Linked DNA regions of Azospirillum brasilense. The protein of the gene in region 2 binds, or shares a complex with, the protein of the main gene of each other region. Links are inferred from orthologs where the notes say so. Each region holds a gene or a part of one and is shown on either strand. Other genes may lie near its edges.

Region 1 (4,125 bases), 1.4 Mb from region 2 along the record:
CGGCGGCAACCACGCGCACGGGCGCGGGTCCCACGGCCTCCAGGACCGGTTTCGGTGCGGGCGCCGGGCGGCTGGCGAAGACCGGCTGGCGCTCCGGCCGGCCACCGTGCTTCTTCAGCATCGGCAGCGGCGCCCAGGTCGCGCAGGTGTGGTAGGAGCGGGTGACCTTCCGGTAATCCTGGCTGGTCGCCGTCCGGCACTCCCCCTCCGCGCTGTAGCGGTCGACATGGACGAGCGTGTTGTCATCCGACAGGGCGCGGTCGCCCCCCCACGAAACGCAGGCGGCGCAGGCGCGGCTGTCCTTGGCGAAAGCGTGGGTCATCGTCGGGCGCGAACTCCAAGGCGGTCAGGGACGGCGGTCAGAACGGGTGTGCGGGCTTCTCCCGCTGGCGAGGATCGGGAAACGCCGGGTTTCCGGCGCACCCCGATTGATGACGCCCTTTCGGCGCAGGTTCAAGCCTTGCCTCGCCGCCCGCTGGCGATGTTTCAGACATGTGGCCCGCGCATCATCCCACCCCTTCCCCCGCGCCGCCTTGTTCCCTATAAAGGGGCCTCGCAACGACATATTGATCCGTGCCCCCTCACACCCGCGCCCCGAAAGGGGCCAATGGCGCGAGGGGGCTTTTGCTGCACGAACGTCGAGAAGCGGACCCATGCCCAAGCGCACTGATATCAAATCCATCTGCATCATCGGCGCGGGGCCGATCGTCATCGGCCAGGCTTGCGAGTTCGATTACTCCGGCGTCCAGGCGTGCAAGGCGCTGCGCGAGGAAGGCTTCCGCGTCATCCTGGTGAACTCCAACCCGGCCACCATCATGACCGATCCGGGTCTGGCCGACGCCACCTACATTGAGCCGATCACCCCGGCCGTGGTGGCGAAGATCCTGGAGAAGGAGCGCCCCGACGCCCTGCTGCCGACCATGGGCGGCCAGACCGCGCTGAACACCGCCATGGCCCTGTCCGACGACGGCACGCTGGAGCGGCTGGGTGTGGAGATGATCGGCGCCAAGCGCGACGTCATTGCCAAGGCCGAGGACCGCATCCTGTTCCGCGACGCCATGGACAAGCTGGGCCTGGAATCGCCGCGCTCGCGCCTCGTGCGCAACATGCAGGAGGCGACCGAGGCTCTGGAGTTCGTCGGCTTGCCCGCGATCATCCGCCCCAGCTTCACGCTGGCCGGCACCGGCGGCGGCATCGCCTACAACCGCGCCGAGTTCGAGGACATCGTGCGCGGCGGCCTGCGCGCCAGCCCGGTCGGCGAGGTGCTGATCGAGGAATCGGTGCTGGGCTGGAAGGAGTATGAGATGGAGGTCGTCCGCGACAAGGCGGACAACTGCATCATCGTCTGCGCCATCGAGAACATCGACCCGATGGGCGTGCACACCGGCGATTCGATCACCGTCGCCCCGTCGCTGACGCTGACGGACAAGGAATACCAGATCATGCGCAACGCCTCGATCGCGGTGCTGCGCGAGATCGGGGTGGAGACCGGCGGGTCCAACGTCCAGTTCGCGGTGAACCCGGCGAACGGCCGCCTGATCGTCATCGAGATGAACCCGCGCGTGTCGCGCTCCTCCGCGCTGGCGTCGAAGGCCACCGGCTTCCCGATCGCCAAGATCGCCGCGAAGCTGGCCATCGGCTACACGCTGGACGAGCTGACCAACGACATCACCGGCACCACCCCGGCCAGCTTCGAGCCGACGATCGACTACGTCGTCACCAAGATGCCGCGCTTCACCTTCGAGAAGTTCGCCGGCACCGAGCCGCTGCTGACCACCTCGATGAAGTCGGTGGGCGAGGCCATGTCGATCGGCCGCACCTTCCAGGAGTCGGTGCAGAAGGCGCTGCGCTCCATGGAGACCGGCCTGACCGGCTTCAACGAGGTGCGCATCGGCGACAGCGACACGCCGGACGCCGCGGCCATCCGCGGCGCGCTGGCCCGCCCGACGCCGGACCGCCTGCTGGTCATCGCCCAGGCCTTCCGCCACGGCTTCACCGTCGCCGAGGTCCAGCAGGTCTCCAAGTACGACCCGTGGTTCCTGGAACAGATCAAGGCGCTGGTGGACCGCGAGCAGGCGATCCGCAGCGGCGGTCTGCCGACCGACAAGGCCGGCTGGCAGGCGCTGAAGCAGATGGGCTTCTCCGACGCCCGTCTGGCCGAGCTGGCCGGCACGTCCGAGGCCGAGGTCGCCGAGGCCCGCCGCGCCGCCGGGGTCACGCCGGTCTTCAAGCGCATCGACACCTGCGCCGCCGAGTTCGCCTCGCGCACGCCCTACATGTACTCGACCTACGAGACCGACGGCACGGGTGCCGCCGAGTGCGAATCGGACCCGACCGACAAGCGGAAGGTGGTCATCCTGGGCGGCGGGCCGAACCGCATCGGCCAGGGCATCGAGTTCGACTATTGCTGCGTCCACGCCGTCTACGCCCTGCGCGAGGCCGGCATCGAGACCATCATGGTCAACTGCAACCCGGAAACGGTGTCCACCGACTACGACACCGCCGACCGCCTGTATTTCGAGCCGCTGACCGCCGAGGACGTGATCGAGCTGGTCCGCGTCGAGCAGCGCAACGGCACGGTGCTCGGCTGCATCGTGCAGTTCGGCGGCCAGACCCCGCTGAAGCTGGCCGACGCGCTGGAGAAGGCCGGCATCCCGATCCTCGGCACCTCGCCGGACGCCATCGACCTCGCCGAGGACCGTGAGCGCTTCCAGAAGCTGCTGCACCAGCTCAACCTGCTGCAGCCGGCCAACGGCCTCGCCCGGTCGCTGGAGGAGGCGGAGACGGTCGCCGCGCGGATCGGCTTCCCCGTGGTCATCCGTCCGTCCTACGTGCTGGGCGGCCGCGCCATGGAGATCGTCCACGACATGGCCGGGCTCAAGCGCTACATGGGCAACGCCGTGAAGGTGTCGGGCAAGAACCCGGTGCTGATCGACAGTTACCTGCAGGACGCCATCGAGGTGGACGTGGACGTGGTGGCCGACGCCACCGGCCAGGTCTACATCGCCGGCATCATGGAGCACATCGAGGAGGCCGGCATCCATTCCGGCGACTCGGCCTGCGCCCTGCCGCCCTACTCGCTGCCCGCCGAGACCATCGCCGAGATCGGCCGTCAGGGCGAGGCGCTGGCCCGCGCCCTGCACGTCGTCGGCCTGATGAACGTCCAGTTCGCGGTGAAGGACGGCACGGTCTACATCCTGGAGGTCAACCCGCGCGCCAGCCGCACGGTGCCCTTCGTCGCCAAGGCCACCGGCACCGCCATCGCCAAGGTCGCCGCCCGCGTCATGGCCGGCGAGAAGCTGGCCGACTTCACGCTGAACGGCCCGACCCCGCCGCACACCGCCGTGAAGGAGGCCGTGTTCCCCTTCGCCCGCTTCCCCGGCGTGGACATCGTGCTCGGCCCGGAGATGAAGTCGACGGGCGAGGTGATGGGCCTCGACCACAACTTCGCGCTGGCCTTCGCCAAGTCGCAGCTCGGCGCCGGCGTCACCCTGCCGGTCCAGGGCACCGTCTTCATCTCGGTGAAGGAACGCGACAAGCCGTCGGCGGTGCAGATCGGGCAGAAGCTGCACGCCATGGGCTTCCGCGTCCTGGCGACCACCGGCACCGCGGCGGCGCTGCGTCAGGCCGGCGTCCCGGCGGAGTCGATCAACAAGGTGGTGGAGGGCCAGCCGCACATCGTCGACGCGATGATCAACGGCGAGGTGCATCTGGTCATCAACACCACGGACGGCGCGCAGGCCCTGTCCGACAGCTTCAGCCTGCGTCGCACGGCGCTGACCTACAACCTGCCTTACTACACCACCATGGCCGGTGCACGCGCGGCGGTGGAAGCGATTGCCGCACTCCGGAACGGCAGCCTTGAAGTCGCGCCGTTGCAGTCGTACCTTAGCGGTTCCTATTAGGACGGTTTACGGCGCGGCGGACCTCCTCCGCCGCGCCGTAGCTTTCCCAGGGCGCTGCGTCGGCATGGTGATGGATTGAACGATGGAAAAAGTTCCAATGACTGCGGCGGGATACAACCGCCTGCAAGAGGAGTTGAAGCACCTCAAGACTGTCGAACGGCCCAACGTCATCAAGGCGATCGCCGAGGCGCGTGAGCACGGGGACCTGTCGGAAAACGCC
Region 2 (3,295 bases):
AACTGGTCGAGGCGGTGCGGCGGAACACGTCCGCCGAGATCGGCGTGCCGGTGAAGGTGTCGTGCGAGGCGGTGCGGGTGATGACGACGCCCTGACGGTCCCACAGCGCGGCGATCCAACCTTCAGGGAGGCCCTGCTGGCGCAGCACCTCGATGAACATCTCGGTCGGGATGCTCATGGTCAGCACACGCTCCGAAGGTCCGTTCCGCGTGATCGGCAGCGCGACGGCGACCAGGGGGCGCTGGGCGACGGCGCCCATGAAGATTTCGGAGATCTGGGTTTGGCCGCTGTCCGCCGTCCGCCGGATCAGGCCGGTCACCGCGGCGCGGGGAAGCGGTTCGCCGAACGGGCGGCGCGTGTTGATCAGTTGTTGGCCCTGGGCGTTGCTCAGCACGATGTGGACGCCCTCGCGCCGGCTGCCCTTGTGCTGAAGCACCTCGGTCGCCTGCCGGTGGAAGGCGGCGAGATCGCCCTTTTCCAGGTGGGGGGAGGTGGTCAGAACCTGAAGCGCCGTTTCCATCGCCATGAGTTCGCGGTCCACGGCGACGGCCAGCGTCCGCGCCAGATCCCGGCCGGATCGCTCGATCGCGGCGCTCTGCGTCTCGGCCATGCGGAAGACCGTCCAGCCGGCGAAGCCCAGCATCGGCAGCAGCGCCGCCATGACCAGCAGCACCAGCCCGGTGCGGAGCGACAGGCCGCTGGCTTGGGGCTGGTCATCGCCCGCCACGCCGTCGTTCACTGCGGGTGCGTTGTCATCCTGAGCGTGCACAGGCAAGGGATGTCATGCTCCGATATGCATAGCGATGGACGCGCCCGTAACCATCGCAGAGTCCGGCAGCAAAGGACACAGCTTTGACGGAGCAGGGTTTTTATCGAAAGGGGTGGAAATCCGGCTAACTCATTCGATCGATTGGGACTGGCGCTGGCGAAAGTGGCAGGGAGGGCGAAAGTCCCGCGTGGATGACGTGCATGAAAAGAAAAAGGAGCCGCAAGCGGCTCCCTTCTCGTCATCGGCGGGTGTGTTCACCGGGGATCAGGCCGGCTGCTTGCCGTCCATCAGCGCCACGAAGCGGTCGAACAGATAATGGCTGTCCTGCGGGCCGGGCGAGGCCTCGGGGTGGTACTGAACCGAGAAGACCGGCTTGTTCTTCAGCCGGATGCCCTCGTTGGTGCCGTCGAACAGGCTGACGTGGGTCACCTCGGCGTCGGCGGGCAGGGTCTCCTCCATCACCACGAAGCCATGGTTCTGGCTGGTGATCTCCACCCGGCCGGAGGCCAGATCCTTCACCGGATGGTTGGCGCCGCGGTGGCCCAGCGGCATCTTCTTCGTCTTGGCGCCCAGCGCCAGCGACAGCATCTGGTGGCCCAGGCAGATGCCGAACATCGGCAGGCCGGTGTCCAGCAGGCCCTTGATCGTCGGCACGGCGTATTCGCCGGTGGCCGCGGGGTCGCCGGGGCCGTTGGACAGGAAGACGCCGTCCGGCTTGTGGCGCATCACGTCCTCGACGGTGGCGGTGCCCGGAACCACGGTCACCTTGCAGCCGGCCGCGGCGAGGCAGCGCAGGATGTTGCGCTTGGCGCCGAAATCGATCGCCACGACGTGGAAACGCGGGCTCTCCTGCGTGGCGTAGCCGGCACCGAGCGTCCAGGCGCCCTCATCCCAGCCGTAGGTCTGGCGGCAGGAGACGTCCTTGGCGAGGTCCATGCCCTCCAGCCCCGGCCAGCCCTTGGCCTTGGCGACCAGCGCGTCGAGGTCGAACTTGCCGTCCGGCGCGTGGGCGACGACGCCGTTCGGCGCGCCCAGATCGCGGATGCGGCGGGTCAGGCGGCGGGTGTCCACCCCGGCCAGACCGACCAGCCCGTAGCTCTTCAGCCAGTCGTCGAGGTGGCGGGTGGCGCGCCAGTTCGACGGGTCGGTGACGTCGGCGCGCAGGATCAGGCCGCGCGCGGCGGGGGTCACCGTCTCGATGTCCTCCGGGTTGGCGCCGGTGTTGCCGATGTGCGGGAAGGTGAAGGTGATGATCTGCCCGGCGTAGCTGGGGTCGGTCAGGATTTCCTGATAGCCGGTCATCGAGGTGTTGAAGCACACCTCGCCCACCGAATCCCCCACCGCACCGATGCCTCGGCCCTTGAAGACGGTGCCGTCGGCCAGAACCAGGACACCGGTGTAAGCGCCGGCATCGCCCGCCGGGAGAGTCGATTGAGCCATCCTTCAGACCTTATCAAGAGCCGCCGCGGGCCACATATTCCTGCTTCGCGGAACGTCGGCGCCGCGTCCCGCCCCGCTGGGCGCACGCGTCGTCGTCGGTCCGTGCCCCGCCATCCCGTTTCCTTGCGGTTCGGGTGTCTGAGCCTGGATCGATTAGTCGGGACGGGTGAGCCGGTCAACCGTATATGACGATTGGTACCCCGATTTCCAGCGGCGCGTTTGCATAATCGCCGTGCTTCACCGGTGGGGCTTGGCCGCTGGAGGGATGGTTGGGGGCTGTTGGAGGGCGGGAGGCGGCCCTTCGGAATTGACGTGGCAATCCGGCGCAAATTTAGGAATATTGCCGGTTCGCGCCGCGTCTCCCGCGCCATCCCACGGATGGGGACGGTGCGGATGCTGCCGAGCGGCCGTTGATCGTTTCGACCTGACGAACACACCTGACGAACACGAAGGACACACGCATATGCTGCGCACGCGCCTGAACGAGGCTTTGAAGCAGGCGATGCTCGCCAAGAACCAGCGCGCCGTCTCGACCGTGCGCCTGATCCTGGCCGCGCTGAAGGACCGGGACATCGCGGCGCGCTCGCGCGGTGTCACCGACGGCATCGACGAGGCTGAGATCCTTTCCATGCTGCAGACGATGATCAAGCAGCGCGGCGAGTCGATCAAGCTGTACGAGCAGGGCGGCCGCCTGGAGCTGGCCGAGCAGGAGCGCGAGGAGATCACCATCATCGAGGGCTTCCTGCCCAAGCAGATGTCGGACGAAGAGGTGGCCGCCGCCGTGAAGACGGTGGTGGACGAGATCGGCGCCACCTGCATCAAGGACATGGGAAAGGTCATGGCGGAGCTGAAGGCCCGCTACGCCGGTCAGATGGACTTCGCCAAGGTCAGCGGCACCGTGAAGCAGCAGCTCTCGGCCTGCTGAGCGTGCGGTTTCCGATCTAGCACGGGGGCCGCCCGCCCATGGCCTTTCCGCCCCAATTCCTGGAGGAGCTTCGCACCCGTCTCGCTCTGTCGGACGTGGTGGGCAAACGCCTGCGCCTGATCCGCGCCGGCCGCGAGTACAAGGCGCCGTGCCCCTTCCAC

The links.
Region 1: the proteins of carA (region 2) and carB are in contact, whole or in part, in a solved structure (PDB 1KEE), measured with the Escherichia coli proteins. The link is inferred for Azospirillum brasilense from one-to-one orthologs.

What each region holds. Positions count from the first base shown.
Region 1 is NZ_CP012914.1:742,486-746,610, reverse strand. The notes cover bases 293-4,105. They hold carB (carbamoyl-phosphate synthase large subunit), read left to right. Parts: upstream 293-653; coding sequence 654-3,905; downstream 3,906-4,105. Other genes in these bases: greA (transcription elongation factor GreA), read left to right, coding at 3,988-4,105; AMK58_RS03375 (PAS domain-containing protein), read right to left, coding at 293-322. Outside these bases: more of AMK58_RS03375, read right to left, coding at 1-292; more of greA, read left to right, coding at 4,106-4,125. UniProt on the Escherichia coli protein: Large subunit of the glutamine-dependent carbamoyl phosphate synthetase (CPSase).
Region 2 is NZ_CP012914.1:2,134,804-2,138,098, reverse strand. Bases 122-3,104 are described here. They hold carA (glutamine-hydrolyzing carbamoyl-phosphate synthase small subunit), read right to left. Parts: upstream 2,210-3,104; coding sequence 1,034-2,209; downstream 122-1,033. Other genes in these bases: AMK58_RS09860 (GatB/YqeY domain-containing protein), read left to right, coding at 2,673-3,104; AMK58_RS09870 (response regulator), read right to left, coding at 122-727. Outside these bases: more of AMK58_RS09870, read right to left, coding at 1-121; more of AMK58_RS09860, read left to right, coding at 3,105-3,134; dnaG (DNA primase), read left to right, coding at 3,173-3,295. UniProt on the Escherichia coli protein: Small subunit of the glutamine-dependent carbamoyl phosphate synthetase (CPSase).